3 regions of the Allobosea vestrisii genome follow, and region 2 is predicted to be linked to each of the others. Evidence: predicted binding sites of a transcription regulator. Region 2 holds the regulator's gene; each other region holds the start of a gene.
What was found. Region 2 encodes PhoB, which activates phosphate uptake and scavenging genes when phosphate is short. Its sites were predicted from a motif close to TGTCATNNANCTGTCAT; they were not measured.

Region 1 (10,216 bases), 2.4 Mb from region 2:
AACAGCCATGCTTTCCGCATGCAGATCGTGGCCGCGCATCTTTATGTGGTGGTGGTTTCCGCGGCCTATTTCGTCATCCTGGCGCATGATCGCCCGTTCATCGGCCGGATATCGATCCAGCCGACCGCGTTCCAGGGGCTGATGACGCGCTAGATCGGGTCTTGCCGCTCAGCGGATATCGAGCTCACGCCCCAGTAGTTTCGCGAGCTGCTTCAGCCGCCCCGTGACGCGCTCGCTCGCCAGCGACCTCAGATCATCCGGCAGGCGCAGGACGAGGCGGCTGTCGACGCAAGTCAGCGGTGCTCGCGACAGGATTCCGGGCATGCCGGCCGAGATCAGATAGGCGACCCGGAAAGCGGCGGCGAGGATATGGATGCGTTCGAGCAGGCGTGTCGTCAGCAGCCGCCGCAGACCCTCGACCGCCGGCGCCGAGGCCTTCAGGCCCGCATAGCGATAGAACGCCGTCAGCGCGAGGAAGGCGCGGCCGGCGTGGTCGACGCCGCTGAACGAGGCATGGGCGATGACGTTGAGCGTCTGCTCGCCGCGATAGTCGGGATGGGCGCGCCAGCCGATATCGGAGAGCAGGCAGGCAGCGAGCTGGAGCCGCTGCAGCGCCGGGTCGTCATTTGGATAGGCGCCGGCGACAAGCTGATTGGTCCAGGCGATCAGATCTTCGGCGTGGCGCGGATCGCGGGCGCGCAGCTGGTTATAATCCTCGGCGCCGCGCAGCAGCGCATCGGCAGAGCGTTCGCCCTTGTCGAGTTGCTCGTGCAGCAGGCCTTCGCGCACGCCATTGGCGGAGATCACGACATTGCGCGGCCGGCCGCGCTTGATGATCTGGTCGAGCACCAGCGCGCCATAGGCGAGCAGCGGGCGCCGGGCGGAGGAGACGGCCTCGATCGCTTCCAGCATCGAGGCGTCGGCGCGCTCGACGAGGCGGACGAAGTCGCTCGCCTCGCGGGCCGGCACAATATAGCCGTGCATGACGTTGAGCGGATAGCCCGACTGGCGCTGGTGCAGGGTCGCGAGCGCGCGCCAGGTGCCGCCGACGGCGTAGAAATCGCGCCCGCGCATCGCCGCCAACTGCGGGTGATGGTCGAGATCGTCGCGGACGATCTTCTCGGCCGCCTTCATCGAGTTCCCGGAGCGGTCGATCAGCGCGAGACCGCCGAGCGGCAGGCTGATCCCCGCTCCAACCTTGTCACCGTCCACCGAGATGAGCTCGAGCGAGCCGCCGCCGAGGTCGCCGACGACGCCATGCGGCTGATCGAAGCCGGAGATCACGCCGAGCGCCGAGAGATAGGCCTCGCGGTCGCCTGAGATCAGCTCGATCGGCTGGCCGACGGCCGCCTCGGCGCGCGTAATGAAGTCAGGACCGTTCTTGGCATAGCGGGCCGCCGCCGTGGCGATGACGCGCAGCTCGCCGACATGCATGGCCTCGCACAGGATGCGGAAGCGCACCAGCGCCGACAAAGCCTTGTCGATCGCATCCGCCGGCAGCATGCCGGTCGACGCGACCTGCCGAGCAAGGCCTGCCATCTCCTTCTCGTTGAAGACCTGCGCGGGAGCCCGCGACAGGTTTTCGTAGACGACGAGGCGGACCGAGTTCGAGCCGATGTCGATGATCGCGACGGTGTCGCCGACGCTCAGCCGGCTCGGCGCCTGCTCAGGCCTTCTTGCTGGCGCGGCGGGAGAGGCTGCGCGGGCTCGAACTCGAGAGAGATTTTCCACGACCAGACAGACTCGGATTCGTCATGAAATACTTGTGGGCGTTGAACGACTCTTCGGCCGATGGCGGGACAATGCGTCGCGAGCCGCCATCGGGCAAGATGGTCCAACTCTGTTCGTTGTCGAGAAAGTTCGCCAGCATGATTTGTTCGAGCATCTGCTGGTGGACCGTCGCGTTCAGAATCGGAGTCAGCGCCTCGACGCGGCGGTCGAGATTGCGCGGCATCAAATCGGCCGAGGAGATGTAGAGCTTGGCCTTGGCCGAAGGCATGCCGTGACCGGCGCCGAAGGCATAGACGCGGGTATGCTCCAGGAAACGCCCGACGATCGACTTGACGCGGATATTGTCGGAGAGGCCCGGCACGCCCGGCCGGAGGCAGCAGATGCCGCGCACGACAAAGTCGATCTGCACGCCGGCCTGGCTGGCGTCGTAGAGCGCGTCGATGATCTCGGGATCGACCAGCGAGTTGCACTTGCCCCAGATCGCGCCCTTACGGCCCGCCTTCACATGCGCGACCTCCTCGGCGATGTCGTCGAGCAGGCGCTTCTTCAGATTGACCGGCGAGACGGCCATGCGCTCGAGCTCGGCCGGCTCGGCATAGCCGGTGATGAAGTTGAAGATGCGTGCGACGTCCTGCGCCATCACCGGGTCGGCGGTGAAGAAGGAGACGTCGGTGTAGATGCGCGCCGTGATCGGGTGGTAGTTGCCGGTCGCGATATGACAATAGGTCACGAATTGACCGGCCTCGCGGCGCACCACCATCGAGAGCTTGGCGTGGGTCTTGAGCTCGATGAAGCCGTAGACGACCTGAACACCGGCGCGCTCCAGATCCTTGGCCCAGCGGATGTTGGCTTCCTCGTCGAAGCGCGCCTTGAGCTCGACCAGCGCGGTCACCGACTTGCCGGCCTCGGCAGCCTCAGCCAGCGCCTGGACGATCGGCGAGTTCGACGAGGTGCGATACAGCGTCTGCTTGATCGCGACGACATTGGGATCGCGCGCCGCTTGCTGCAGGAACTGCACGACGACGTCGAAGCTCTCATAGGGGTGGTGGACGATCAGGTCCTTCTGGCGGATCGCGGCGAAGCAGTCGCCGCCATGCTCGCGGATGCGCTCGGGAAAGCGGGCATTGTAGGGCTTGAACTTCAGATCCGGACGGTCGACGCCGACGAGCTGCGAGAGTTCGTTCAGGCCGATCATGCCATCGACCACGACGATCTCGTCGGGATCGACCTTGAGCTCGCGGATGATCATGCTGCGCAGATGCGCCGGCATGTCGGAATGGAGCTCAAGCCGGATGACGACGCCGCGACGGCGCTGCTTCAGCATGGTCTCGAAGACGCGGACCAGGTCCTCCGCCTCCTCCTCGATGTCGAGATCGGAGTCGCGGATGATCCGGAAGGAGCCGGTGCCCTTGACCTCGTAGCCGGGGAAGAGCTTGCCGATGAAGAGCGCGACCAGATCTTCCAGCATGATGAAGCGCTGGACGCCCTCACGGGCGAGATCGGGCAGTTCGATGAAGCGGTCGATCTTCACCGGGACGCGGATCAGCGCGTCAAGCGCCCGCCCGTCACTGACCCGTTCAAGCGCCAGGGCGATGGTGAAGCCGAGATTCGGGATGAAGGGGAACGGGTGGGCCGGGTCGATCGCCAGCGGCGTCAGCACCGGGAAGACATAGTGAAGGAAGCGGTCTTCCAGCCAGATGCGATCCTGCGCGCCGATATCGACCTGCCGCAACAGCACGATCCGGTTCGCCTCCAGGTCGTGCTTGAGCTCGCTCCAGCGGGTCTGCTGGTCGCGGGTCAGCAACGAGACCCCCTCGCCCAGCGCCGTGAGCTGCTCGGCCGGGCTCAAGCCGTCCTGGCTCGGCGTCACCACGCCGGCCTTGAGCTGCTCGCGCAGGCCGGAGACGCGCACCATGAAGAACTCGTCGAGATTGTTCGCCGAGATCGAGAGGAAGCGCAGCTGCTCGAGCAGCGGGTGGTTGCGGTTGGAGGCCTCCTCCATCACCCGCCGATTGAACTGCAGCCAGGACAGCTCCCGGTTCATGAAGCGCTTCGGCGACTGCCGAAGCTGTTCGTCAATCTGCAGGACCGCCGCTGTCGGAGCCGGGGCCGCAGCCGCAGTTGCCTGGACCGGCGCTTCCGCCACATCTTGGGTCATTCGCTTCGCTCTCGCTGTCGATGCCGCTCGTGCCACTGCCGGTCCTGTAGCTGTGTTCTGTGTCGTTTTGCTTGCAGCCGTTGCGACCGCCCTCGTCTTGAAGCCATCGTAGCGTGACGGTTCGATGACAAGCGAGGCCGAAACGTCATGAACGGCTTCGACCGACCGCCGCCTGCCATTTCCTGTGCTGCGACGCTGACGGCGCTTGCGCCAGTCCCGCCCCTGCTGTTTGGTCGGCATGTGAATCTCGCATGCCTCCAGACGCACTTTTAGAGAACGAACTTGTCAGAGAAACTCCAGCACGCCGACGATCACGGCGACATCGTCTACCCTTCGGCCATTCCCTTTGTGCTGGCCCATCTCGCCTGCTTCGGCGCGCTCTGGAGCGGCGTCAGCGCGACCTCACTCTGGCTCGCCTTCGGCCTTTACTGGCTGCGCATGTTCGCGGTGACCGGCGGCTATCACCGCTACTTCTCGCACCGGACCTACAAGACCAGCCGGATCGGCCAGTTCGTGCTCGCTTTCCTCGCCCAGTCGACGGCGCAGAAGAGCGTAATCTGGTGGGCCTCGAAGCACCGGCACCATCACCGCTTCGCCGACACCGAGCATGACGTACATTCGCCGGTGCTGACCTCCTTCTTCTACTCGCATGTCGGCTGGATCTTCAGCAACGGCCACGATCGCTGCGACACCTCGACCGTCACCGACCTGACCCGCTTCCCGGAGCTGCGCTTCCTGCACCGCTTCGAGCTGCTTCCGGCGGTGCTGCTCGCCATCGCCTGCTTCGCCATCGACGGCTGGACCGGCCTGTTCGTCGGCTTCTTCTGGTCGACGGTCGCGGTCCATCACGGCACCTTCTGCATCAACTCGCTGGCGCATGTGCATGGCGACAAGGACTACGTCACCGGCGATGAGAGCCGGAACAATTGGTGGCTGGCGATCATCACCATGGGCGAAGGCTGGCACAACAACCACCACGCCTATCAGTACAGCGTCCGCCAGGGCTTTCGCTGGTGGCAGTGGGATCCGACCTATTACCTCATCCTCGGCCTGTCGAAGCTGCGCCTGGTCTGGGACCTGAAGGCGCCGCCACAGGCCGTCGTCGAGCGCTCGCAGGCGCTGCCGCCGCGCGTGATCGAGCGCTCGGCCGAGCGGCTCGCGGCCTCCGTCCCGGTGGAGCGCATCGTTCAGTCCGTGCGCGACGCCTATGCCAACGTGCCCGGCCTGCCCGAGCTGCACCTTCCGACGCTGACGCTCCCCGAGTTCCGCGAGGCACTTACCGCGCTACAGGTGCGGGCCAGCGAGCAATTGCATGCGATGCAGGCGCAGGCGCAGGACGCGATCGCGCAATGGCACATGCCGACCCTGCCGAGCCGCGAAGAGCTGGCCGAGAAGGCTGCCGCCATGTTCGTCAAGACCCAGTCGCTCGACGCGATCGCGGCGCGGGCGCACGACCTCCTGATCGAGACGATCCATGCCCGCCTGACCGGCGCCGCGAATACGGCGAAGGCCTGAGCGGTCACTCGTCCGGGAAAAGCGAGGCGACCACCTCGGTGGCCATGGCGCGGGTGACGCGCCGGCCGCGCTCGAGCGAGAGCCGGTCGAGCGCATCGACGAGGTCGCGCGCTGCGGCGAAGGAGCGCTCCATCCGCAGTGCCAGCGTCTCGATCGTGCTGGTGTCGACGATGAGCTGACGGTCGACGAAGAGCTTGACCAGCAGCGCGCGCAGCAGCGCGTCATCAGGCGCGGCGATCTCGGCTTGCGGTGCCAGCCGCAGGCGCGAGAGCAGGTCCGGCACCTTCAGCCCCCATTGAGCCGGTTCGGTCCGCGCCGTCAGCAGCACGGAGGCGCCGCGCGCCTTGGTGGCATTGAGCAGATGAAACAATGCCGGCTCGTCGAGCGGGACGCGGTCGCAATCCTCGATCACCAGCGCGCCGCCGGAGGTCAGATGCGGGACCTTGGCTTCGTCGAGCTCGGCCGCCGACACCGTCCAGGCATGGGCGCGCGCCGCCCAGATCGCGGCGAGATGGGTCTTGCCCGCCCCTTCCGGCCCGATCAGGCGCAGCCAGGACGCCGGCCAGTTCGGCCAGCTCTCGATCAGGCCATAGGCCTGCTCGTTCGAGGGCCCGATGAGGAAATCCTCGACGCCATGCCGGCTGTCGACCGGCAGGTCGAAGGCGAGCTGGCGCGGCTTCACCGGCGGCTCAAAGCTCGACATGGGGCTCGGGCGGCCGACCGGCATCGCCGCGGTAATAGGGGCTGGCGAGGTACTGCCGCAGCACGAAGCGCGCCAGCACGCCGATGACCGCCGCCAGCGGCACGGCGAGCAGCAGGCCGACGAAGCCGAAGAGCGAGCCGAAGGCGAGCAGCGCGAACATCAGCCAGACCGGGTGCACGCCGATCGAGTCGCCGACGAGCTTGGGCTGCAGGATGTTGCCCTCGATGAACTGGCCGACGGCGAAGACGGCGAGCGTCAACAGCGGCATCGTCCAGTCCGGCCAGAACTGCACGGTCGCGACGCCGACCGAGAGCACGAGCCCCGTCAGCGAGCCGACATAGGGAATGAAGGAGAGAAAGCCGCTGATGATGCCGATCAGCGCGCCGAAATTGACGCCGACCAGCGACAGCCCGATCGCATAGAATGTCCCGAGCAGCAGGCAAACCAGGGCCTGGCCGCGCAGGAAGCCGGCGATGGCCGTGTCCATCTCGTGCAACAGGCCGCGGACCGTGTCGCGATGATCGAGCGGCAGCCAGCTGTCGACCGTCGCAACCATGCGGTCCCAGTCGGCGAGCAGGTAGAAGGCGATGACCGGGGTCAGCACCAAGAGCGAGAACACGCCGATGATCGCGGTGCCGCCCGACCAGAGCGACCCCAGCAGCTTGCCCACCCAGTTCGTCGCTTCGCCGACGAGATTGCCGAGCGAGCTCTGGGCGTCCTGCGCGAGCTTGGCGCCGCCAAACCGTTCGAGAAGTGGCGCGCCGCGCTCCATGATCAGAGCCTGCAGCTTGGCGGCGTCGCTTGGCAGCCGCGCGACCAGGCCCGCGAGCTGCTGGCTGAGCAGCGGTGCCAGCAGGACCAGCCCGACGACGAAGACGAGCAGGAAGAGGCAGAGGATTGCGATCGTCGCGGTGAGCCGGCTGAGCCCCCAGCGCTCGAGCCGGTCGGCCAGCGGATCGAGCAGATAGGCCAGCGCCAGCGCCGCGATGAAGGGCAGGAGCACATCCCTGAACAGCATCAACCCGAGCACGAGGATGGCGAGGGCGAGCGCCCAGAAGAGCAGTTGACGCTGAAGACTCATGCACTCGCCTCTACGGGGCCGCCTCGCGGCGCCCTGATTATGGTGATCCGTCCCGGATCATCCAAGGTGCTGGATCAACCTGCCATGTGCCGCAGCCAGAGGGTGAGGTAGGCGCCCATGGAGGCCAGCGTCAAGGCTGCGACGACGATCTGCGCCGCCGGCATCACCGCGCCGGCGTCGATGCCGAAGGATTTCGAGCCGAGCACAAGCGCCGCGAAAACGAGCTGGGCGGCGGTGTTGAGCTTGCTGACGACAATCGGCGCGATCGTCACCGGCCTCGCCATCAGCCAGGACAAGATCACCGCCGTGACGATCATCAGGTCACGCGAGACGACGACGATCACCAGCCAGACCGGGATGATGCCGACGATGGCGAGCGTGATGTAGATCGAGACGATCAGCGCCTTGTCGGCGAGCGGGTCGAGATAGGCACCGAGCTCGCTTCTCATGTCGAAGCGCTTGGCGATGAAGCCGTCGATCGCGTCGGAGACGCCGGCAGCGACGAAGAGAAAGAAGGCCTCGTCCCAGCGGCCGTTGATGATCATGACGATCACCAGCGGCACCAGGATCAGGCGGCCGATCGTGATCAGGTTCGGAAGCGTCATCGCGGGAAACCTGCCGGCTGAATCGCAGCTCAGGGTAGAACATGGGCGGGAGAAGTGCGAAACGCTTTCGCGGAAGGGCTTGCCCCCCGCCTTGCGCTTGCCTATTCGCTCGCGGCAGCTGAGGCCGGATCCGATCAGGTCGTATCGACCTGATCGGTGAATCCGTCTCTCACTTTTGGTTTAAAGACCGTTTTACCGATCAGCTTGCGTAGCAAGCCGATCGGAACGGGCTTTAGGAGCGAACACCGATGACGAAACCGGGCGCCAACGGGCTGACCTATGCGCAGGCGGGCGTCGACATCGATGCCGGCAACGCCATGGTCGACGCGATCAAGCCGCTGGTGCGCTCGACGCGCCGTCCTGGCGCCGATGCTGAGATCGGTGGCTTCGGCGGGTTGTTCGACCTGAAGGCGGCCGGCTTCACCGATCCGATCCTGGTCGCCGCCAATGACGGCGTCGGCACCAAGGTCAAGATCGCGATCGAGAGCGGCCGGCATTCGACGATCGGCATCGACCTCGTCGCCATGTGCGTCAACGATCTCGTGGTGCAGGGCGCCGAGCCGCTGCTCTTCCTCGACTACTACGCCACCGGCAAGCTCGACCCGAAGGCCGGCGTCGAGATCGTCCGCGGCATCGCCGAGGGCTGCCGCCAGGCCGGCTGCGCCCTGATCGGCGGCGAGACCGCCGAGATGCCGGGCATGTATGCCGGCAGCGACTACGATCTCGCCGGCTTCGCCGTCGGCGCCGCCGAGCGCGGCACGCTCCTGCCGCGCGCCGATCTCGTCCCCGGCGACGTCGTGCTTGGCCTGCCCTCCTCTGGCGTGCACTCGAACGGCTATTCGCTGGTCCGCCGCATCGTCGCCCTCTCGGGCCTCGCCTGGGAGGCGCCCGCTCCCTTCGCGCCGGAGCGGACGCTGGCCGAGGCGCTGCTGGAGCCGACCCGGATCTATGTGAAGAGCCTCCTGCAGGCGCTGAAGGCGGCACCCGGCATCAAGGCGCTGGCGCACATCACCGGTGGCGGCTTCCCCGACAACATTCCGCGCGTGCTGCCCGACGATCTCGGTGTCGCGATCGATCTGCCGGCAATCCCCGTGCCGCCTGTGTTCGGCTGGCTCGCCAAGGTCGGCGGCGTTGCCGAGCGTGAGATGCTCCGCACCTTCAACTGCGGCATCGGGATGATCGTCGTGGCGGAGGCTGCCCAGGCCGATGCCGTCATGGCGGCGTTGACCGAGGCTGGCGAAAAGCCGGTGCGGCTCGGCGAGGTCACGGCGCACGGCGCGGACGAGGCCGTCGTCTATCGCGGCAAGCTCGCCCTGTGAGCACGGCAGCGAGGCGGACGCGAACCGCGATCCTGATCTCCGGGCGCGGCTCGAATATGGTCGCGCTGATCGAGGCGGCCAAAGCCACCGATTTCCCGGCTGAGATCGTGCTCGTCGCCGCCAATCTGCCGGATGCCGGCGGGCTGGAGCGAGCGGCCGCCTCCGGCATCGCCACGGCCAGCGTCGACCACCGCCCCTTCGGCAAAGACCGCGAAGCCTTCGAGCGCGCGCTCGATGAAGTTCTGCGGGCGGGCCAGGTCGAGCTCATCGCGCTCGCCGGCTTCATGCGCGTGCTGACGCCCTGGTTCTTGACGCGCTGGCAGGGCCGCCTGATCAACATCCACCCGTCGCTGCTGCCGGATTTCCGCGGCACGCATACGCATGCACGGGCGCTCGAAGCCGGCGTCGCCGAGCATGGCTGCACCGTGCATTTCGTCGTGCCCGAGCTCGATGCCGGCCCGACCATCCTGCAGGCGAAGGTGCCGGTCCTCCCCGGCGACGACGAGGCGAGCCTGTCGGCGCGGGTGCTGGAGCAGGAACACAGGATCTACCCGCAGGCGCTGGCGCTCGTGGCGTCCGGGGCGATCGGGCTGGAAGATTCTGCGACAGCCAGCTGACCAAGCCGCCTACTGCACTGCCACGGGCTCGCTCTGCAGGCTTGATTGCTCCATCGCCCGCCTCGCCGCGGCCTCCTGCTCCTCCTTCTGCCAGCGCCGGAACAGGTCGGCGCGACGGGCCGGATAGCGCTCCTCGCGGGCGGTGAGCTCAGCGATGCGATCGGTGCGGAAATGGCGGAAGGCCTGCCTGAGCTCGCACCAGGCGATGACGACGCGGACCCGGTCGAAGAAGGTCATGCCGATCGGCCAGATCATTCGCTGCGATTGCGCGCCGGCCTCGTCGCGATAGGTGATATCGAGCTTGCGGCCGTTGCGGATCGCGGCGCGGATCGCGGCGGCGTCGACCTGGTCGACGATCGCGGAATCCTTGCAATAGGCCGGCGCAAACAGCGCGCCGTCGAGCAAGATCGGCCGCAGATGCGGGGGCAGCACCGCCGCGACCTTGGCGACGACGTCCTCGGCGGCACGCGCCAGCGTCGGGTCGGCG
Region 2 (10,216 bases):
GAGCGTTCGGCTGGCGCGATCCGGCTCGCCGGTCGCGGCACGCATGTCAGGGCGTTGATCGCGCTCGACGATGCTGCTGTCGAGACGCCGGACGGACGGCTGCTGTTCAAGACCGGCAAGCGCTGGATCAGCCCCGGTGACCGCATCGTGCTGCTCGGCTTGAACGGCGCCGGCAAGTCGCGCTTCATCGCCATGCTCCACAAGGCGATCGGAGGCGACGACCAGCCCGGCATCAGGCCGACGCCGTCGCTGGTGCTCGGCCATGCCAGCCAGAGTCTCGCCGAGCTGCCCGATGCCGACACGCCGCACGGGCTGATCAGCCGGCGCTTCGATATCGGCGACCAGCCGGCCCGCGGCCTGCTTGCCGGCGCCGGTATCGTCATCGACCGCCAGACCGGTCCGATCGGCGCGCTCTCGGGTGGGCAGCGCGCGCGGCTCGCCATGCTGGCGCTGCGCCTCGCCAGGCCGAATTTCTACCTGCTGGACGAGCCGACCAACCATCTCGATATCGAGGGGCAGGAAGCCCTGGAAGCCGAGCTCACCGCCGGCGAGACCAGTTGCCTGCTGGTCTCGCACGATCGCAGCTTCGTGCGGGCCATCGGCAACCGCTTCTGGCAGATCGACCGGAGGCGGCTGCTCGAGGTCGACGATCCCGAAGCGTTCTTCACGGAGGCCATGGCGGGCGCGGGCTAGCAACTTACGCTTCCGCTCGCCCGGCGTCGGCGTGTCCTGCACCAGCTTCATGGCGCGCATTCGCCGCGGTGCACCGGCTTGTGCATCGCGGCGGAGGCGCTATCTCTCGGGTCCGGCCGTCAGGGCCAGCCGCCATAAACCCGCCTTGCCCGCTGCGTGCGAGCACAACCCGACAAGAGTGCTGATGTCGTTTGGCCCGCACGAGCCAGGGATGCCGCTGCGCAAGCGCAGCCGCTGGTGGTGGCTCGGCCCGCTCGCCAGCTCGGTGATCTTCATCGCCTCGCTGGTGGTGCTCTACTACATCGTTCGCGAGATCGAGCCGGCCGAGATCGCCAGCACCTTCTCGCGAACGAGCTGGCGCCAGATCGGGTTGGCGCTCGGCTTTACCGCCCTGAGCTACCTGCTGCTCACCGGCTACGACGCGCTGGCGCTGAAGCGGCTCGGTCTCTCCATCCCCTATCGGACCACGGCGCTTGCGTCCTTCACCAGCTATTCCGTCGCCTTCACCCTCGGCTTTCCGATCGTGACCGGCGGCACGGTGCGCTACTGGGTCTATTCGGCCAAGGGCGTGCGCGCCTCCGAGGTCGCGAGCCTTACCGTGATCGCCGGCCTGACCTTCTGGCTCGGCCTCGGCATGATCCTTTGCGCCAGCCTGTTCTACGCCACCGAACCGGTGGCGCAGCTGGCGCGCACTTCGCCGCTGGTGATCCAGGCGGTCGGTGTCGCCGTCGCGCTCGGGACGATCGGCTATCTCGCCTGGGTCGCGACCGGCGAGCGCACCTTGCGGGTCCGCGGCTGGAACCTGCCATTGCCCGGGCTTGGCGTGACACTGGCGCAGATGCTGCTCGGCGCCGCCGAGGTCTGCGCCGCGGCTGCCGTGCTCTTCGTCCTGCTCCCGGGCGGGCACAACCTCGAATACCCGGCTTTCCTGGCGGCCTACATCTTCGCCTGCCTGATCGGCATCGCCAGCCATGCTCCCGGCGGCGCGGGCGTGTTCGAGGCGACCATGCTGCTGGCGCTCAACCGGCTGCCTTATGAGCAGGTGGTCGGCGCGCTCGTGCTCTTCCGGATCATCTACTACATCCTGCCTTTCATCCTGGCGCTGGCGCTGCTGGCGCTGAACGAGATGATCCGGCGGATCAGGCGGCACGAGCTCTAGCCGCCTCCCGCCTGGCGGCGCGCGCGCTCGCCTATCTGTCGCCGCATCTCGTCAGTGACCGATTTCAGCGGGGCGGAAAGCAGGCTATGAGACCTCGCTTCGCAATGATTGCGTGGAAGGCAGGAGCCGCATGAACGCTTTGGTCGATCCCCGGGCGCCGGTCACTGCCGCACTGATCGAAGCGATCGGCGTTCCCGCCGTACTGCTCGACCCGCAGGGCGTGATCCAGGCGCTCAGCCCGACAGCGCCGGCACTGGTCACGGCGCTCGCCACCGGCAAGCCGCTCGCTTTGGTGATGCGTGATCCTGATCTGATCGACGCGATCGAGCTGGTCTCGCGCCATGGCGGCCGCCGCGCCGTCGAGTTGATCGAGCGCGTCCCGGTCGAGCGCACCTTCCGCATCCATATCGCTGCGCTCGCCGGCGGCGGCCCGCGCCGGGCCGTGCTGCTGACCTTCGAGGATCTGAGCGAGCAGCGCATGACCGAGCGCATGCGCGTCGATTTCGTCGCCAATGCCAGCCACGAACTGCGCACGCCGCTCGCTTCCGTGCTCGGTTTCGTCGAGACCTTGCAGGGGCCGGCGCGCAACGATGCTGCCGCGCGCGATCGTTTCCTGGCGATCATGCGTGAACAGGGCCTGCGCATGGCACGCCTCGTCGACGACCTGCTCTCGCTCTCGCGCATCGAACTGCGCGCCCATCTCGCGCCGGAGACGCCGGTCGATCTCGCCGGCATCGCCCGCGAGATTCTGGATTCGCTCGTGCTGATGGCGCGCGAGCGCGACGTGACGCTGAAGCTTGATGTGCCGCCAAACCCCGTCACCGTCGCGGGCGACCGCGACGAATTGCTGCGGCTGATCGAGAACCTGGTCGAGAACGCGATCAAATACGGCCAGCGTGGCGGCCAGGTCGACATCACCGTCGCCGTGGCCGGCGAGGAGGCCAGTCTCGCCGTGCGCGACGACGGCGCCGGCATCGCGCCGGAACATCTGCCGCGCCTGACCGAGCGCTTCTATCGCGTCGATACCGCCGCCAGCCGCGAGGCCGGCGGCACCGGGCTCGGGCTCGCGATCGTCAAGCACATCGTCCTGCGCCATCGTGGCCGCCTCACCATCGAGAGCGTGGTCGGCCAGGGCGCAACATTCCGGGCAATCCTGCCGCGCCTGCCCGCGGCGGTCCGTTAACGATTTGTGACGACGCCGGGTCCGCTTTCATGACTGTCTGTCATCCAGCTGTCATATGGCCGGTGTTCTAGCAGGGCCGCTGCACTTGCGACCCAGAGAGGACATCTCATGCGCAAACTTCTCATTCTCGCGGCCGCTGCCGTCGGCCTGTCGGGCGTTGCCCAGGCTGCCGACATCACCGGCGCCGGCGCGACGTTCCCGTTCCCGATCTACTCCAAATGGGCCGAGGCCTATAAGAAAGAGACCAATATCGGGCTCAACTACCAGTCGATCGGCTCGGGTGGCGGCATCCGCCAGATCAAGGCGAAGACCGTCGCCTTCGGCGCCACCGACGCTCCGCTCAAGGGCGAGGAACTCACCAAGGACGGCCTGATCCAGTTCCCGACCGTGATGGGCGGCGTCGTTCCGGCGATCAACATCGCCGGCGTCGAGCCCGGCAAGCTGAAGCTCTCGGGCGACCTGATCGCCGAGATCTATCTCGGCAACATCAAGAAGTGGAACGACCCGAAGATCGTTGCGCTGAACGGCGACCTGAAGCTGCCCGACGCCAACATCAACCCGGTCTACCGTTCGGACGGCTCGGGCACGACCTTCGTGTTCACCGACTACCTCTCCAAGGTCTCGCCCGATTGGAAGTCGAAGATCGGCACCAACACCGCGGTGCAATGGCCCGTCGGCATCGGCGGCAAGGGCAATGAGGGCGTCTCCGCCTCGGTCAAGCAGGTCGCCAACTCGATCGGCTATGTCGAATACGCCTACGCCAAGCAGAACAAGCTGGCCCACGCCCTCGTCAAGAACGCCGATGGCAACTTCCCGGCTCCGGACGACAAGGCCTTCCAGGCTGCTGCCGCCAATGCCAACTGGAACGAGGCTCCCGGCTTCGGCATCTCGCTGAACAACCAGAAGGGTGCCCAGGCCTGGCCGATCACCTCCGCCACCTTCCTGCTGGTGCACGCCAAGCCCGAGAAACCGGAAGAGGTGCAGGCTGCGTTGAAGTTCGTCGACTGGGCCTACAAGAGCGGCGACCAGCTCGCCCTCGACCTCGACTACGTGCCGCTGCCGGCCAACGTCAAGGATCAGGTCCGCAACGCCTGGAAGGGCGTGACCGACCCGGCGGGCAAGCCGATCTTCTGATCGCTCCCGCATACGAAAACAGAGCGGGGGCCGACTGCGGCCCCCGCTTCATGACCACCAGAGCCTCGTTTCGCCCCGATAGTCGCCTTTCGAGACCGGAGTAACCACGGATGTCTGCCGTGACCGATCAGTTCGCCGCGCCCAGTGCGCCGGTGCGCAAGACCCCGAAGGGGACCTTCGATCTCGTCTTCCGCAACGCCAGCTTCCTGGCGGCGCTGTTCGTGCTGGTGCTGCTCGCCGGCATCATGGCCTCGATGGTCATCGGCGGCTGGCCAGCCTTCCGCGAGTTCGGCTTCGGCTTCCTGACCTCCAGTGTCTGGGACACCCAGAACGAGCAATACGGTGCCTGGCCCGCCATCGTCGGCACCCTCTCGACGGCGCTGATCGCGCTTGTCGTCGGCGTCCCGCTCTCGCTCGGCATCGCCGTCTTCCTGACCCAGCTGGCGCCGCCCTGGTTCAAGCAGCCGGTCTCGACCGCGATCGAGCTGCTCGCCGCCGTGCCCTCGATCATCTACGGGATGTGGGGGCTGTTCGTCTTCGCGCCGCTGTTCGCGGCCTATGTGCAGATCCCGCTTTCGAACATCGTCGAGGGCATGCCGATCATCGGTACGGTCCTGTATTCGCGCTCGCCCTCGGGGCTGGGCATCCTGACCGCCGGGATCATCCTGGCTTTCATGATCATCCCCTTCATCGCCTCGATCACCCGCGACATGCTCGACCAGATCCCGTCGGTGCTGCGTGAGAGCGCTTATGGAATTGGGGCGACGACGTGGGAAGTGGTGCGCCATGTGCTGGTGCCCCAGGCCGGCGTCTCGATCATTGGCGCGATCATGCTCGGCCTCGGCCGTGCGCTCGGCGAGACCATGGCGGTGACCTTCGTCGTCGGCAACGCCAACCGGCTCTCGGCCTCGGTCATGGATCCGGGCTCGACCATCGCCTCGCGCATCGCCAACGAGTTCAACGAGGCGCTCGGCCTGCAGCTCAACTCGCTGATCGCGCTCGGCTGCATCCTGTTCTTCGTCACCTTCGTCGTCCTCGTCATCGCGCGCATCCTCGTCTCGCGCGTCAAGCGCTACTGAACGGGAGCGGATCATGAGCCTTGCTACCCCCTCCACCGTCCGCAAGCTGCCCGAGGTCACCTGGGGCCGCGTCCGCCAGTCGCGCCGCACCGCCGACCGGCTGATGAAGGTCATCGCGACCGGCTTCACGCTGATCGCAATCTCCGTGCTGTTCTGGATCCTCGGCATGCTGATCGTGAAAGGGCTCGGCGGGCTTTCCGCCACGACCTTCACCCAGGTCACGCCCGGTCCCGGCACGGAAGGCGGCGGCCTCGCCAACGCCATCGTCGGCTCGATCGTGCTGACCTTCCTCGGCATCGCCGTTGCGACGCCGATCGGCGTGCTCGCCGGTACCTATCTCGCCGAATACGGCAAGGGTTCGAAGCTCGCCGACCTGATCCGCTTCATCAACGACATCCTGCTCTCGGCGCCCTCGATCCTGATCGGCCTGTTCGTCTACGTCATCATGGTCGAGCCGTTCCGCGGCTATTCCGGCTGGGCCGGCGGCGTCGCGCTCGGTATCATCGCGATCCCGGTGATCGTGCGCACCACCGAGGACATGCTGCGTCTCGTGCCCGGCCCGCTGCGCGAGGCCGGCGCTGCGCTCGGCGCCCCGCCATCGGTGGTCATCACCTCGATCACCTGGCGGGCGGCGAAGTCTGGCATGGTCACCGGCATCCTCTTGGCGCTCGCCCGCATCGCCGGCGAGACCGCGCCGCTGATCTTCACCGCGCTCAACAACAATTTCTGGTTCTCGCCGAACCTGATCGGCGGTGTCTCCAACCTGCCGGTGACGATCTACCAGTTCGCCTCTGCTCCGTACGAGAACTGGCAGCAGCTCGCCTGGGCGGGTTCGCTGATCATCACCGTCTCAATCCTCGTGCTTTCCATCATCGCCCGGCGCATCGTGCGCGGCGGCAAATAAACCAACACCTGATCAGCGTCCGATCGGAAGGACCATGCAGATGCTTTCGACCCTGGAATTGAGCCCGCAGACGCTGGATGCCGAAGCGCCCGTCCGCATTGCCGTGAAGAACCTCGATTTCTATTACGGCGAGCACAAGGCGCTGAAGAACGTCAATCTCGACTTCCGCGACCGCCATGTCACCGCGCTGATCGGCCCGTCCGGCTGCGGTAAGTCGACCTTGCTGCGCATCTTCAACCGCATCTACTCGCTCTATCCCGAGCAGAAGGCGACCGGCGAAATCCTGCTCGACGGCCGCAACATCATCTCCAACAACGTCGACGTGAACGAATTGCGCTCGCGCATCGGCATGGTCTTCCAGAAGCCGACGCCGTTCCCGATGTCGATCTACGACAACGTCGCCTTCGGCATCCGCCTCTACGAGAAGCCGCCGAAGTCAGAACTCGACGATCGCGTCGAGGGCGCGCTGCGCCGCGCCGCGCTCTGGGACGAGGTCAAGGACAAGCTGAAGAGCTCCGGCATGGGCCTGTCCGGCGGCCAGCAGCAGCGCCTGTGCATCGCCCGTACCATCGCGCAGAAGCCCGAGGTCATCCTGTTCGACGAGCCCACCTCGGCGCTGGACCCGATCTCGACCGGCAAGATCGAGGACCTGCTCGAGCAGCTCAAGACCGACTTCACCATCGTCATCGTCACGCACAACATGCAGCAGGCGGCGCGCATCTCGCAGTATACCGCCTTCATGTATCTCGGTGAAGTCATCGAGTTCGCCGCCACCAACACGATCTTCATGAACCCGCACAAGAAGCAGACGCAGGACTACGTCACCGGCCGCTTCGGTTGACACCCGCAAGTCCGCTCGCCTCCGTCACAGGATACGCCCCGATGTCCGACCATATCGTCCGCTCCTACGACGCCGATCTCGAGGGCCTGCGCCGCAGCCTCGCCGAGATGGGCGGCATGTCCGAGCGCATGCTCGGCGACTCGACCGTGGCGCTGGTGCGCCGCGACACTGCGCTCGCCCAGAAGATCATCAGTGCCGACCAGCGCCTCGACAATCTCCAGCGCGATGTCGAGGAGAAGGCGGTGCTGACCATCGCCCGGCGCCAGCCGCTCGCCAACGACCTGCGCGAGCTGATCTCGGCGATCCGCATCGCGGCCGATATCGAGCGCGTCGGCGACCTCGCCAAGAACATCGCCAAGCGCGCCGTCGCGATCTCCGGCCAGTTCTCGCCGCCGCATCGCGCCGTCGTCGGCCTCGAGCATATGAGCCGCCTGGTCCAGGCCCAGCTCAAGGACGTGCTCGACGCCTATGCGGCGAGCAACGAGCAGAAGGCGATGGATGTCTGGCGCCGCGACGACGAGATCGACGCGCTCTACACCTCGCTGTTCCGCGAGCTCCTGACCTACATGATGGAGGACCCGCGCAACATCACCTTCTGCACGCATCTCCTGTTCTGCGCCAAGAACGTCGAGCGCATCGGCGATCACACCACCAACATCGCCGAGACCATCCATTACCTCGTCACCGGTCAGTCGATCGACGAGACCCGGCCGAAGCTCGATACCACCAACATCCTCGTCGACCTGCCCGCCTCGGCCAATGGCTGAGCGGGCGCGCGCCTGAACGGACGCTAGACATGCCCGCACGCATCCTGATCGTCGAGGACGAGGAGCCGCTGACCCTGCTCCTGCGCTACAATCTCGAGGCCGAAGGCTTCGAGGTCGACAGCGTGGCGCGCGGCGACGACGCCGAATTGCATCTGCGCGATCACACGCCGGATCTGGTGCTGCTCGACTGGATGCTGCCCGGCCTCTCCGGCATCGAGCTCTGCCGGCGCCTGCGCACGCGGCGCGACACCGAGCGCGTGCCGATCATCATGCTGACCGCCCGCGGCGAGGAGACCGAGCGCGTGCGCGGCCTCGCCACCGGCGCCGACGATTATGTCGTGAAGCCGTTCTCGCTGCCGGAGCTGATCGCCCGCATCCAGGCGCTGCTGCGCCGCGCCAAACCCGGCCATGTCGCCGGGCTGCTTGCCGCCGGCGATCTCGAGCTCGACCGCACGACACGGCGCGTCCGCCGGGCCGGCGCCGAATTGCATCTCGGGCCGACCGAGTTCCGCCTGCTCGAATTCCTGATGCAGGCGCCGGGCCGGGTCTATTCCCGGGCTCAGCTGCTCGATGCTGTCTGGGGCCGCGATGTCTACATCGATGAGCGCACCGTCGACGTCCATGTCGGGCGCCTGCGCAAGGCGATCACGCCGGCCAATGCCAAGGACCCGTTGCGCACCGTGCGCGGCGCCGGTTACGCCTTTGACGAAACATTCGCGCGCAGCTGACGCTGCTTCTGCGAGGCGAGCGCTCATGAAAAAAGCCGGCCTCGCGGCCGGCTTTTCTGTTCGAGTGCTTCGCTGTCGTCAGGCGCGAATGATCTTGCGGTCGCGGCGGCGGTCAGCGGCCGGCTGGTAGGCGATGCGGGCATGGTAGGCGCAATAGGGCATTCCGGTCGCCGAACGTCCGCCGCAGAAGCGGAACTCCGGCGTGGTCGGGTCGCCCATCGGCCAGCGGCACATATATTCGCGCAGCTCCATGATCGTGACCCGCTCGGAGAACGGCACGACCACGTCCTCGGACGGAGCCGGCTCGCGCGCGACCTGCGCTTCGGCTTCGATCTCCGGAGCGAACTGCGGGGCAAGTGCGGTATTGCCGCGGGTCAGGCCGGCGCCGCCGCTGCTGTGGTGGCCAGCGGGATGGCTTGGCGGGCGGGCTATCGGTTTGCGCGGGCGCGGCGTTGCCGAGCCCGGGCTCTTGGCGCGGCCCGACAGCCCAAGGCGATGCACCTTGCCGATGACGGCGTTGCGCGTGACGCTGCCGAGCTCCGCCGCGATCTGGCTTGCGCTCAGGCCGTCGTTCCAGAGCTTCTTGAGCAGCTCGACGCGTTCCTCGGTCCAGGCTCCGGCTTCGGTCATGGAGTTGCACCTGTCTTCGTCATGTCCCGCCGGCTGGCCGGCGAGGCATAGGGAAAGATCATGGCGGAATCCGATACCGGCAGCCTCCGTTGCTGAACGGAAGCCGTTACGCCCGGGACTGACGATACTGGAGACGCCGCACGAGATGTCGTATCTGACGAAGAGGACCATACAATATGGCCTGACTCGGCCACAAGAGTCGCCGAATCGTAATCCGGCTTTTCCCCAGCCAATCACTGCAGACGGCGAGACGGTGAGTCTAATCGGCAACGCTGCCGTGAGGTCGGGGCAATTGCAGATGAAGCTTGAGCCCTCATCCTGAGGAGCAAGCGCAGCTTGCGTCTCGAAGGATGTTCCAGCCGGTTCGGGAGCCTCCTGAAGCACCCTTCGAGACGCCGCTATGCGGCTCCTCAGGATGAGGGCTGAGTTCAGGCCCGGTCGCCTGCCGCGAGGTCAGCTGCGATTGACAGGGCAGGGACGGTTTTGCATAGTCGCATCACGCAGCCGCCCCTATCGGGCGGCGCTTATGTTTTTGAGCGATCGGGACTTTCCATCAATGCGGCTTGACGCGCGACGAGACGGCGGGAACGGCCAGCGACGATAATGTCGCCGGCGGGTCGTATCATGCCGGCATCATGCCGCGAGCGCTCCGCATCTCCGTTCCCGACTTGAGGTTCCGCGCTTCCTCCCTGTTTCGCCGCAAGGATTTCGCTCCATGAGCACCACTCCCGTTTCCGCCGCTTCCTCTGTTCTCCTGCCGACCTATGCCCGCGCCCCGATCGCTCTCGAGCGTGGTGAAGGTGCTTGGGCGATCACCGCCGATGGCCAGCGTTATCTCGATTTCGGCGCCGGCATCGCCGTCAATTCGCTCGGCCACGCCCATCCGCATCTGGTCGAGGCGTTGACCCAGCAGGCGCAGCGCATCTGGCACACCTCGAACCTCTACACGATGCCCGAGGGCGAGAAGTTGGCGCGCCGGCTCTGCGAGGCGACCTTCGCCGAACGCGTCTTCTTCACCAATTCGGGCGCCGAGGCGAACGAGTGCGCGATCAAGATGGCGCGCAAGTACCACGCCGCGAAAGGCCATCCCGAGCGCTA
Region 3 (10,216 bases), 2.7 Mb from region 2:
TCGCAGACGAGGTCGGGCGCGACATCGAGAAGATAGCGCAGTCCGATCATGGCTTCGCCACGCCTCACCAGCTCGCTGACCTCGGCGCTCGTGGCGGTGCTGATCGACAGATCGATTCCAGGGTGATCGGCTGTGAAGCGTTTCAGCACCGCGGTGAGGTTCGATCCAGCAAGCGTGCCGACGGTGACGAGCGCGACATGGCCGGCATCGCCCGTGCGCATCGCCTCGATCGCGCTCTGCGCATCGCGCAGCGCGGCCAGCACGCGTTCGGCATGGGGCAGTAGCACTCCGCCTGCTTCACTGAGCACCACTCCACCCGCAGCTCGCTCGAACACCGGCACGCCGAGTTCGCCCTCCAGCAGCGCGATGCGCCGGCTGATCGCCGGTTGGGAGCGGCCGAGGATTTCAGCGGCGCGGGAAAACCCGTTGGCATGATGGATGGTGACAAAGGTCTCGAGGGCTTCGCTGTCCATGCTCATGCAAAAAGCTGATCGGCACTAGCGATACTATGACTTCGACAGATGGCCCCGCAAGCAGCATTACGAAGGCGCGAGGCGCGAACCGGATGGTGTCCAGAGATGCAGGTGATGACTTCGACAGACGGTGATCCCGCCCATGTTCGCGCGGCGCCGTCTCATCCGGATCCGTACCCTTATTATGCCCGTCTCGCGCGAGAGCGGCCGTTCTTCCGAGACGAGATCAATGGCTGGTGGGTGGCTGCGAGCGCCGCGTCCGTCGCCGAGGTCCTGGCCAGTCCGGTCTGTCTCACCCGTCCTTTGAGCGAGCCGGTCCCAGAGGCGCTACGCGGCGGCGCAGCAGCCGAAATTTTCGGTCGGCTTGTGCGGCTGCGCGACGATGAGGCACACGGCAACCTCAAGGACGCGGTAGCGGGCGCTTTGGCCAGCATCGACCTTCGTCAGGTGTCGGATATTGCGCGGGGGCGTGCGGCCGAACTCTATGACGAGCTGGGGCCGGTCCGTGACAAAGCCTGGATCACCCGGTTCATGTTCGCGCTGCCGGTGCAAGTCATCGCTCGCCTGCTCGGCATCCCCCAGAGGCACTTCGGCGACGTCATGGGTTGGCTCGGCGATTATGGCGCCGCCGCAGCGGCTGTCGGAACCGGAATCCCGACAGCGACACCCGAGATGATCGCGCGCGGGCATCGCGGCGCGAAAGCGCTGCTGGACCTTGTGGGCACGCTAGCGGACGACCCCGAGCGGCGAGGGCCGCTCTTCGATGCGCTGATCCGGGAGGCGACGCGCCTCGGATGCGACGACAAGGATGTGATCGTCAACGCCATTGGCTACATGATCCAGGGCTATGCCGGGACCGCGTCGCTGATCGGATCGACCCTTCTCGCGCTGGCGCGAGATCCGGCGTTGTGCACGAAGGTCGACGCCGACAAGGCCTTGTTGCGTCCGCTCATTGCGGAGGTGGCGCGGCACGACACCGTGACCAGCAGCACTTTTCGCTTCATGGCGCGCGATGGCGAGATCGCCGGTCACAGGCTGCGCCAGGGCGAGATGATCATCGTCCTGCTGGCGGCGGCCAACCGCGATCCCACGCTCAACCCCGACCCCGATCGGCTCGACATTGCGCGGGCGAACCGGAAATCCTTCGAATTCGGCGCTGGCGCCCACGCTTGCCCGGCGGACAAGGCCGCCTCTCTGCTCGTCGAGATCGCAGTCGGCCACCTGCTGGCCTGGCGCGTGCCTCTCGACCGTCTCGCGGCATCGTTGGCCTATGCCACGTCCGGACATGTCCGGACGCCCTTGTTCAAGGATTGAGGGCAAGATCGATATCCAGAACTGGCGCCTAACGCCGCTATCGCCCGATCACTCCGCGCCGACGCAGCAGGAACAGGGTCAGCATCGAGGCGGCGAGGCAGGCCACTGTGACCATCTCGGCGCCGAGATCCGATTCCACCCAGGGCAGCCCCTTCACATTGATGCCGAATAGGCCGGTGATGAAGGTCGCCGGCAGGAAGAGCGCCGTCAGGATAGAGAGCACGTAGAGCTGCCGGTTGGTCTGGTTGGCGGAGCGCACCGCAATCTCGTCCTGCAGCAGGCGAGCCCGGTCCTGCACCGACTGGATGTCCTGGCGCAGCGTGTCGACCCGTAGCAGAAGTCGCAAGGCACTGGCCCGGATCGCTTCCGGGGCCGAGCGCCCCGACGGCGTCTCGGCGAAGCGCCGGAACAGCAGGTGAAGGCCGGCGAGCTGGCGGTGCAACTGCACGGCGGAGCGGCGGACGGAGCCGACGCGCTGTGGACCGTTCTCCAGCTTGTCGAGCAGGATCTGGTCCTCGACGCTGTCGGTCTCGTCGGAGAGCCGCACGACCGCGTCGGTGACGTCGTCGATCAGGTACTCGATGATGTGCTCGAACATTTCGGCCGGAGAGGCGATCTGCTCGCCGGCATTGAGGGCCTCGACGGCTTTGCGGATCGATTGCAGTGCCTCGCGCCGGCCGGTCAGCAGGAAGCGCTCGCCGACGGCCCAGGCGAGTGTGCCGATATGGTCGGTGCGGTCGACAATGTCGCGGGTGAGGTCATGGGCGATGCCCCAGACCAGACTGGCGGAATGGTCGAGCCGCTGATGCGTCTCCCGCGAGAGCAGGAGCTCGCGCGCCGCGGGCGGAAGAGCCCTCTGCTCATCGATCCAGGCCTGGGCCCTCGTGTGGACGAGGTCGAGATGCAGCCAGACGAAGCCTTCTACCGGCGCGAGCGTCGGCACTTCGTCGCGCGGCAGCAGTTCAGGCGTGCCGTTAGCGTCGAAACGGTAGGCCCAGACGATGCCCGTCTGCGATTGGATGTCCGGCAACATTAGTATTCCGCATTCTGGCTGGCACGCTGATGTCGCATCAGCGCCTGTCAGATGACGGTTTTGCGACGCTCGTCGTCAGTCGCGGTCGATCGAGCCTGTCGTGGCGACGTCGCGTGCCTGCGCCGATTTCGGAATCTTGCCGGGCGGGGCGAACTTCAGCGGCGTGTTGCCGGCAGCCTTCGGCGTCCTCAGTCCTGCGGGACTGGCCGGGGGGCTTCGGCGTGGTGGCGACCTTGGGCTCGTCGCCGCGCCATTTGCGGGCGCCGATGTCAAAGCGGCCGTCGCGCCAGGCGGCGAATTCGCGTTCCGTGCCGAAGAAGGCGTTGCGGTCGACGTCGCCGGTGATGCCGGGCACGCGGCCGGTGGTGGTGAACTGCCAGAACTCCCACTGCTTGCGCTCATAGCGGTGCTTGAGCGGGGCGGCGGTCGAGCGCAGCCAGTAGGGGTAGTCGTTGAACTCGCCTTCGAGCACGTCCTCGTGGAAGGTGATGTCGGTATAGATGATCGGCTTCTTGCCGGTGTGCTCCTGCAGGCCCCTGAGCATCTCTCGGATCTTGGCGAGCGCCTTCTCGCGCGGGATCTTCTTGCCGCATTTGGCGGATTCGCCGTTCCACTCCACGTCGAGCACCGGCGGCAGAGCGTCCGGGTCGCGCGGGATGTGGCGTTTGAACCAGCGCACCTGGTCCTTGGCCGGCCGGCACCAGTAGACGAAGTGGTAGGCGCTGCGCGGCACGCCAGCTGCCTTCGCTCCGGCCCAGTTGCGCCGGAAGCTCGGGTCGAGATGGTCGCCGCCCTCGGTCGCCTTGATGAAGGCGAAGCGAGTGCCGGCGTCCTTGACCTTGGCCCAGTCGATTTCGCCCTGCCAGCGCGAGATGTCGATGCCCTGGATCGAGCGCTGGCGTGCATCGCGCACCCCGGCGTGGGGGGAGGAATCGCCCTTCTTCGGGTAGAGCGCCAGTGCGGGCCCGGCGCAGAGCAGGCCGAGAATGGCCGCGGCAAACGCCGGCAAGGGCAAAGCTGTGGCTGGCCGCGCTTCTGGACTGGTCTCAGCGCGCCGCGCCATGCTTGTCTCCCATTTGCGGGAAAAGGATAGGCGGCGGCCGAGTTAAGAGGTGGTTAGCATTCGAGTGGCCGGCTTCAGGCTTGGTTAACCGGCGGGAGGCTGGCGATGGAGGACCCGGAGGGCGCGGGGAAAGACAAGGGCAGCCGGGTCCTGGCCTATGGCGTCCACGTGCTGACGGCGCTCGGCGCCGCGCTCGGCTTGCTGGCGCTCCAGGCGGTTTTCACGGGCGACCTGGCGCAGGCCTTCGCCTGGCTGGGCGTGGCGCTGGTCGTCGATGCGGTCGATGGGCCGCTGGCTCGGCGTTTCGCTGTGAAGGAGCGGGCGACGCGCTATGACGGCGCGCAGCTCGACCTCGTCGTCGACTTCGTCACCTATGTCTTCGTGCCGGCAGCGATGCTGCTGCGGCCGGAGGTGATGGCGCAGCCCTATGGGATCATCGCCGGCCTCATCGTGACGCTGGCGAGCGCGCTCTATTTCGCGGACACCGGCATGAAGACCGACGACTGGTGGTTCCGCGGCTTCCCGGCAGTCTGGAATATCGTCGTGTTCTATATCGTCGCCTTCACGCCACCGGTCTGGCTGGCGCTGCTGGTCATCCTGATCGCCACTGTCTTGATGTTCCTGCCGGTCGTGTTCGTGCACCCGGTGCGGGTGCGCCGCTGGCGCGGGCTGACGCTGGCGGTGCTGGCGTTATGGGGCGCGGCGACCGTTGCTACGATCTGGCAGGGAATGGCGCCGGATGCCTGGAGCAAGGCCGGGCTGGCGCTGGCGGCCTGCTATTTCGTCGGATTGGGATTGGCGCGCGCCAGGGTGCGGCGCGGATAGGCGCTTACTCGGATTCCGGCGCCGGCTCGTCTTCGACGACCTGGCCGATTGGCGCTGGTTGGAAGGCGGCTGCGGCCACTGTCCTGCTGGCGCCCGGCATCGTCGCCACCGGCGTATGCTCCGGGCCGGGGCTCGGTTGCGGCGGCACGCGGCGCTCGCGCGTCCAGGTGCGGGTGCCGATGTCGAAGCGGCCCTCGCGCCAGCCGGTGAACTCGCCTTCATTGCCGTAAAAGGCGTTGCGGTCGACATCGCCCCTGATGCCGGGGACGCGGCCGGTGGTGGTGAACTGCCAGAAGGCCCAGGGCCGGTTGTTGTAGCGGACCTCTGGCTTCGCAGCGGTCGAGCGGATCCAGTAGGGGTAGTCGTTAAACTCGCCTTCCAGAATGTCCTTGTGGAAGGTGATGTCTGTGTAGATCACCGGCTTCTTGCCGGTGAGCTGCTCGAGCTCGGTCAGCATCAGCCGGATCTTCTCCAGCGCCAGCGAGCGCTCGACCTTCTTCGGGCAGGTCTTGGAGTGGCCGTTCCATTCGAGGTCGAGCACCGGCGGCAGCGCGTCGGGATCGTTCGGGATCTGCTGCTTGAACCAGACCGCCTGCTCATGCGCCGGGCGGCACCAGTAAACGAAGTGGTAGGCGCCACGCGGCACGCCGGCCCGGCGGGCGCCTTCCCAGTTCCTCTGGAAAGCCGGATCGACATGGTCGCCGCCCTCGGTCGCCTTGATGTAGACGAAGCGGGTGCCGGCGGCCTTGACCGAGGCCCAGTCGATCTCGCCCTGCCAGCGCGAGATGTCGATGCCCTGGATCGGGTATTGCCTGGCAGCCTCGACGCCGGGATGCGGGCGTGCATCGCCCTTGGACGGGTAGTTATCCAGCCCAACGCAGCCGCCCAGAACCGTCAGGGCGGCGAGGAGCGCGAAAGGGGCGAGGGAAAGGGTTTTCATGCGGCGGGCGGTCATTTCTCGGACAATTAAGGAGAAAGCTTGACGCCCGGTTTACGTTACCGGTTTTTCCGCGGATGTCAGGTCAGACGCAGCAGCAGCGTCGCAATGCTGAGGAAGGAGAAAAAGCCGACCACGTCAGTGATGGTGGTGACGAAGGTGCCGGACGCGATCGCCGGATCGATGCCGGCCTTGTCGAGCGCCAATGGCACGGCGACGCCGGCGAGCGCCGCGATGATCAACGTCGCGACCATGGCGAGGCCGATCACGGAGCCGAGCATGGGATTGCCGAACCAGAAGCCGGCGACCAATGCGGTGATGAGCGCGAAGGCGACGCCGTTGAGCACGCCGACAATCATCTCGCGCCGGAAGAAGCGGCCCATGTTCCAGCCGCCGAGCTCGCCGGTGCCGAGTGCGCGGACCGCCACGGTCATCGTCTGGGTCGCGGCATTGCCACCCTGGCTGGCGACGATCGGGGCGAGCACGGCGAGCGCGACGAGCTTGCCGAGCTGCTCCTCGAACATCGCCATCACGGAAGCGCTGACGAAGGCCGCTATCAGGCTGATGAAGCGCCAGCGAAAACGGCCGAGCGCGACCTGGCGCACCGAGTCGGAAATCTCCTCTTCCGCGTCGACGCCGCCGAGCTGCTTGACGTCGTCGTCGCCGGCTTCCTCGATCACGTCGACGATGTCGTCGATGGTCATGACGCCGACCAGCCGGCCGGCGGCGTCGATCACCGGCGCGGCGACGAGGTTGTAGCGCTGGAACATGCGCGCCACGTCCTCGATGTCGTCGGTGGCCTGCACGACGCGGCGGTCGTCTTCGACGAGATCGGCGACGCTGACCGGACGCTGGGTGCGCAACAGCTGGTCAAGTCTGACGGTGCCGACGAAACGATGACTGGGGTCGGCGACGAATATCTCGAAGAAGCGCTCAGGCAGCTCTTTGGTCTCGCGCAGGAAATCGATGGTCTGGCCGACGGTCCAGAACGGCGGCACAGCGATCACCTCGGGCTGCATGCGCCGGCCAGCCGAGTCTTCGGGATAGTCGAGACCCTGCTGCAGCACCGTCCGCTCGGCCGGCGTCAGCTTGTCCAGGATCTCGCGCTTGTCGGCCTCGTCGAGGTCTTCGAGGATGTAGACCGCGTCGTCGGTGTCGAGATCGCGCACGCCCTCGGCGACCGTCTCCGGCGAGAGCTCCTCGAGAATCTCCTCGCGGACGGCGTCATCGACCTCGGTCAGCGCGGCAAAGTCGAAATCGTTGCCGAGCAGGGAGATCAGCTTCGGCCGCTCCTCGGCATCGAGCGCCTCGATCAGGTCGCCGAGATCGGCCTCGTGCAGTTCGGCAACGAGCTTGCGCAGCGTCGTGACGTCGGAAAGCAGGACGGCCTGCGAGACCTGCTCGACGAAGCCGGAATCGATCGCGCCGTCCTCGTCACGGACCTGGCGCTCCCGCGTCTCGTCCGGAGCGTGCTCGGCTTCCGCCATGGGTCGCTCCGCGATTCGAGGGGAGGGGATTCGGGGCAGGAGAGTCGCGCCGGAACGCGCCAGCGCCCTTGTGTCAGTGCCGCCACGACAAGGCAACGCACCGAAAGCGGATTCGATGCATCCGAAACGAAAAACGGCGATCCTTGCGGATCGCCGTTTCACGAGCTCTCGCTCTAAACTGGTGCGGTCAAGAGGACTCGAACCTCCACGGGTCTCCCCGCTACCACCTCAAGGTAGTGCGTCTACCAATTCCGCCATGACCGCAGCGGCTCTTAAGGGCACCGCGCTTTGGCGGTGAACTCCGGAGCGGCGCGGGTCTAGCAAATCGAGTTCCCGGCTACAAGAGCTGCGATCAGGAAAAACGTAACGGCTGTGGGAAGAAGGCTCAGGCCGCGTCGGCGACGGTCTCGAGCGAGTAGACGGTCGGGCGCTTCAGCATCTCGGTGATCTCGACCGAGATTCGCGTTCCGGCGACGACGACATGGCCCTTGGCGAAGGGGTGGTTGTTGGCGAGGATCTGGACCTCGTCGTTCTCGGTCGCGTTGAGCTCGATGATCGCGCCGCGGCCCATGCGCAGCAATTTGTAGATCGGCATCTGCGCCGAGCCGAGCACCACCGTCAGCTCTACCGCGACGTGATCGAGATCAGCCTTCAAAACCCGCCTCCGCAGACCTACTTCAAAATGATTCCACGAACTTGCCAGCGACGCGGAAACCGGCGCATGAGCAGCGGCGAAGCGATCGGACGCCGCACCGGTTGCCAAGAGTTGAACAAACTAGGTTAAGCCATAGTGAAGACGCGCGAGGCGCTGTCGGTCTCGTTCCTGCCGGAGGCGGGTTCAGAGCCGGTCGAATGGGTGATCGCCGACGAGCCGGTCGGCTATGAAGCGGCCGTCGCCGAGATGGAGGCGCGTGCCGCCCTGATCGCCGATGGCATGGCGCGCGAGCGCGTCTGGCTGGTCGAGCATCCCGCGCTCTACACCGCCGGCACCTCGGCCAAGGACGCGGACCTTCTGACCCCGGAGCGCTTCCCCGTGCACCGGACCGGGCGTGGCGGGCAGTTCACCTATCACGGGCCCGGCCAGCGCGTCGCCTATGTCATGCTTGATTTGAAGCGACGCGAGCCGGATCTGCGCCGTTTCGTCTCGGCGCTGGAAGCCTGGCTGATCGGTACGCTCGCCGCCTTCAATATCCGCGGCGAGCGGCGCGAGGAGCGTGTCGGCGTCTGGGTGCGCCGGCCGGAGAAGGGAGCGGATGCCGAGGACAAGATCGCGGCGCTTGGCATCCGCGTCCGGCGCTGGGTCTCGTTCCACGGCATCTCGCTCAATGTCGAACCTGAGCTGATGCATTTCGACGGCATCGTGCCTTGCGGCGTCTCCGACCAGGGCGTGACTTCGCTGGTCGATCTCGGCCTGCCGGTGACGATGCCGGAGGTCGACAGCGCGCTGCGGGCCGAGTTCGAGCGGGTCTTTGGCCCGACTGTCGCCGTTTCCTGACGTTTACCTTGCGTTGACCATCAGCCCGGATGCTTGCCTCGTGATATCAACCACGGGGACGACGATGACGAGGTTCATCTTCGCGGGCTGCCTGGCAGCCCTGCTTTCAGCCTGCTCAACCACCGAAGAGCGCATTGCGGGCGCCGCTGCAGGTGCAGGCACCGGGGCGATCGTCGGCGGGCCGATCGGCGCCGTCGCGGGTGGGGCGATTGGCGCGTTCGCAGCTCCAACCGTGACCGGTTCGGTCAAGCGCATGCGCGAATAGCGTTTCGGCAGAATCACGCACGGCGCATCTGCGCGCCGTCGCCTGTTTGCCTTTTGGGCGCGGCGCGCCATAACCCGCACTGAAGAGTTGTCGTGAGGGAGCGCGCCGTGGCGATCATCGAGAGCAAGGTCGATCTCAATTCGGCCGAGGCGCGCGCCAACACGCAAGCCTGGAGCGTGCTGCGCGAGCAGTTGACGGAGCGGCGCGCGACCGCCGCGCTCGGCGGCAATGCCCGCTCGCGCGAGCGCCACACGTCGCGCGGCAAGCTTCTGCCGCGGGAGCGCGTGCTGCGTCTGCTCGATCCCGGCTCGGCCTTCCTCGAGATCGGCGCGCTCGCCGCCTTCGACATGTACGACAAGGAAGTGCACGGCGCCGGCATGATCGCGGGCATCGGCCGTGTCGCCGGGCGCGAGGTGATGGTCGTCAGCAACGACGCCACCATCAAGGGCGGCACCTACCACCCGATGACGGTGAAGAAGCATCTGCGCGCCCAGGAGATTGCGCGCGAGAACCGTCTGCCTTGCATCTATTTGGTCGATTCGGGCGGCGCGAACCTGCCGCACCAGACCGAGGTCTTTCCCGACCGCGAGCATTTCGGCCGGATCTTCTACAATCAGGCGACCCTGTCTGGCCTCGGCATCCCGCAGGTCGCCGTGGTGATGGGCTCGTGCACCGCCGGCGGCGCCTATGTGCCGGCGATGTCGGACGAGACGGTCATCGTCAGGAATCAGGGCACTATTTTCCTGGGCGGCCCGCCGCTGGTGAAGGCCGCGACCGGCGAGGTCGTCTCGGCCGAGGACCTCGGTGGCGCCGACGTCCATGCCAGGCTGTCCGGCGTCGCCGACCACTATGCCGGCGACGACACCCATGCGCTCGCGATCGCGCGGCGGATCGCCAGCAATTTCAACAGCGTCAAGCGGCCGGACATCGATATCGCCGAGCCGGTCGAGCCGCTCTATGGCGCCGACGAGCTCGAATCGGTGGTGCCGACCGACCTCAAGAAGCAATACGACGCCCGCGAGATCATCGCCCGGCTGGTCGACGGCTCGCAGCTCGACGAGTTCAAGCCGCTCTACGGCTCGACCCTGGTCACGGGCTTCGCCCGTATCCACGGCATCCCGGTCGGCATCATCGCCAATAACGGCATCCTGTTCTCGGAGAGCGCACTCAAGGGCGCGCATTTCATCGAGCTCTGCTGCCAGCGCCGCATCCCGCTGCTCTTCCTGCAGAACATCACCGGTTTCATGGTCGGCCGCGAGGCCGAGACGCGCGGCATCGCCAAGGACGGCGCCAAGCTGGTGACGGCGGTCGCCTCGGCGCGGGT

Region 1: the regulator PhoB is predicted to act here: its motif matches at 4,003-4,019, upstream of QO058_RS28445 (RNA degradosome polyphosphate kinase).
Region 3: the regulator PhoB is predicted to act here: its motif matches at 2,872-2,888, upstream of QO058_RS03335 (CorA family divalent cation transporter).

The regions. Positions count from the first base shown of each region.
Region 1 covers NZ_CP126307.1:5,750,626-5,760,841, reverse strand. Annotated here, with positions in the region: gene QO058_RS31610 (bestrophin-like domain) at 1-153, shown strand, start outside; gene ppx (exopolyphosphatase) at 169-1,731, opposite strand; gene QO058_RS28445 (RNA degradosome polyphosphate kinase) at 1,667-3,889, opposite strand; gene QO058_RS28440 (acyl-CoA desaturase) at 4,172-5,404, shown strand; gene QO058_RS28435 (P-loop NTPase family protein) at 5,409-6,107, opposite strand; gene QO058_RS28430 (AI-2E family transporter) at 6,094-7,188, opposite strand; gene QO058_RS28425 (CDP-alcohol phosphatidyltransferase family protein) at 7,263-7,793, opposite strand; gene purM (phosphoribosylformylglycinamidine cyclo-ligase) at 8,042-9,112, shown strand; gene purN (phosphoribosylglycinamide formyltransferase) at 9,109-9,729, shown strand; partial or broken gene QO058_RS28410 (helix-turn-helix transcriptional regulator) at 9,739-10,216, opposite strand, start outside.
Region 2 covers NZ_CP126307.1:3,390,173-3,400,388, forward strand. Annotated here, with positions in the region: gene QO058_RS16820 (ABC-F family ATP-binding cassette domain-containing protein) at 1-693, shown strand, start outside; gene QO058_RS16825 (lysylphosphatidylglycerol synthase domain-containing protein) at 905-1,852, shown strand; gene QO058_RS16830 (ATP-binding protein) at 1,983-3,035, shown strand; gene pstS (phosphate ABC transporter substrate-binding protein PstS) at 3,144-4,169, shown strand; gene pstC (phosphate ABC transporter permease subunit PstC) at 4,280-5,248, shown strand; gene pstA (phosphate ABC transporter permease PstA) at 5,262-6,152, shown strand; gene pstB (phosphate ABC transporter ATP-binding protein PstB) at 6,187-6,993, shown strand; gene phoU (phosphate signaling complex protein PhoU) at 7,035-7,760, shown strand; gene phoB (phosphate regulon transcriptional regulator PhoB) at 7,790-8,488, shown strand; gene QO058_RS16865 (GcrA family cell cycle regulator) at 8,567-9,118, opposite strand; gene QO058_RS16870 (aspartate aminotransferase family protein) at 9,834-10,216, shown strand, end outside.
Region 3 covers NZ_CP126307.1:692,395-702,610, reverse strand. Annotated here, with positions in the region: gene QO058_RS03345 (LysR family transcriptional regulator) at 1-479, opposite strand, end outside; gene QO058_RS03340 (cytochrome P450) at 579-1,787, shown strand; gene QO058_RS03335 (CorA family divalent cation transporter) at 1,825-2,820, opposite strand; partial or broken gene QO058_RS03330 (glycoside hydrolase family 25 protein) at 3,107-3,883, opposite strand; gene QO058_RS03325 (CDP-alcohol phosphatidyltransferase family protein) at 3,989-4,708, shown strand; gene QO058_RS03320 (glycoside hydrolase family 25 protein) at 4,713-5,648, opposite strand; gene mgtE (magnesium transporter) at 5,726-7,132, opposite strand; tRNA gene QO058_RS03310 (tRNA-Leu) at 7,312-7,396, opposite strand; gene QO058_RS03305 (FliM/FliN family flagellar motor switch protein) at 7,518-7,787, opposite strand; gene lipB (lipoyl(octanoyl) transferase LipB) at 7,923-8,627, shown strand; gene QO058_RS03295 (hypothetical protein) at 8,692-8,892, shown strand; gene QO058_RS03290 (carboxyl transferase domain-containing protein) at 9,000-10,216, shown strand, end outside.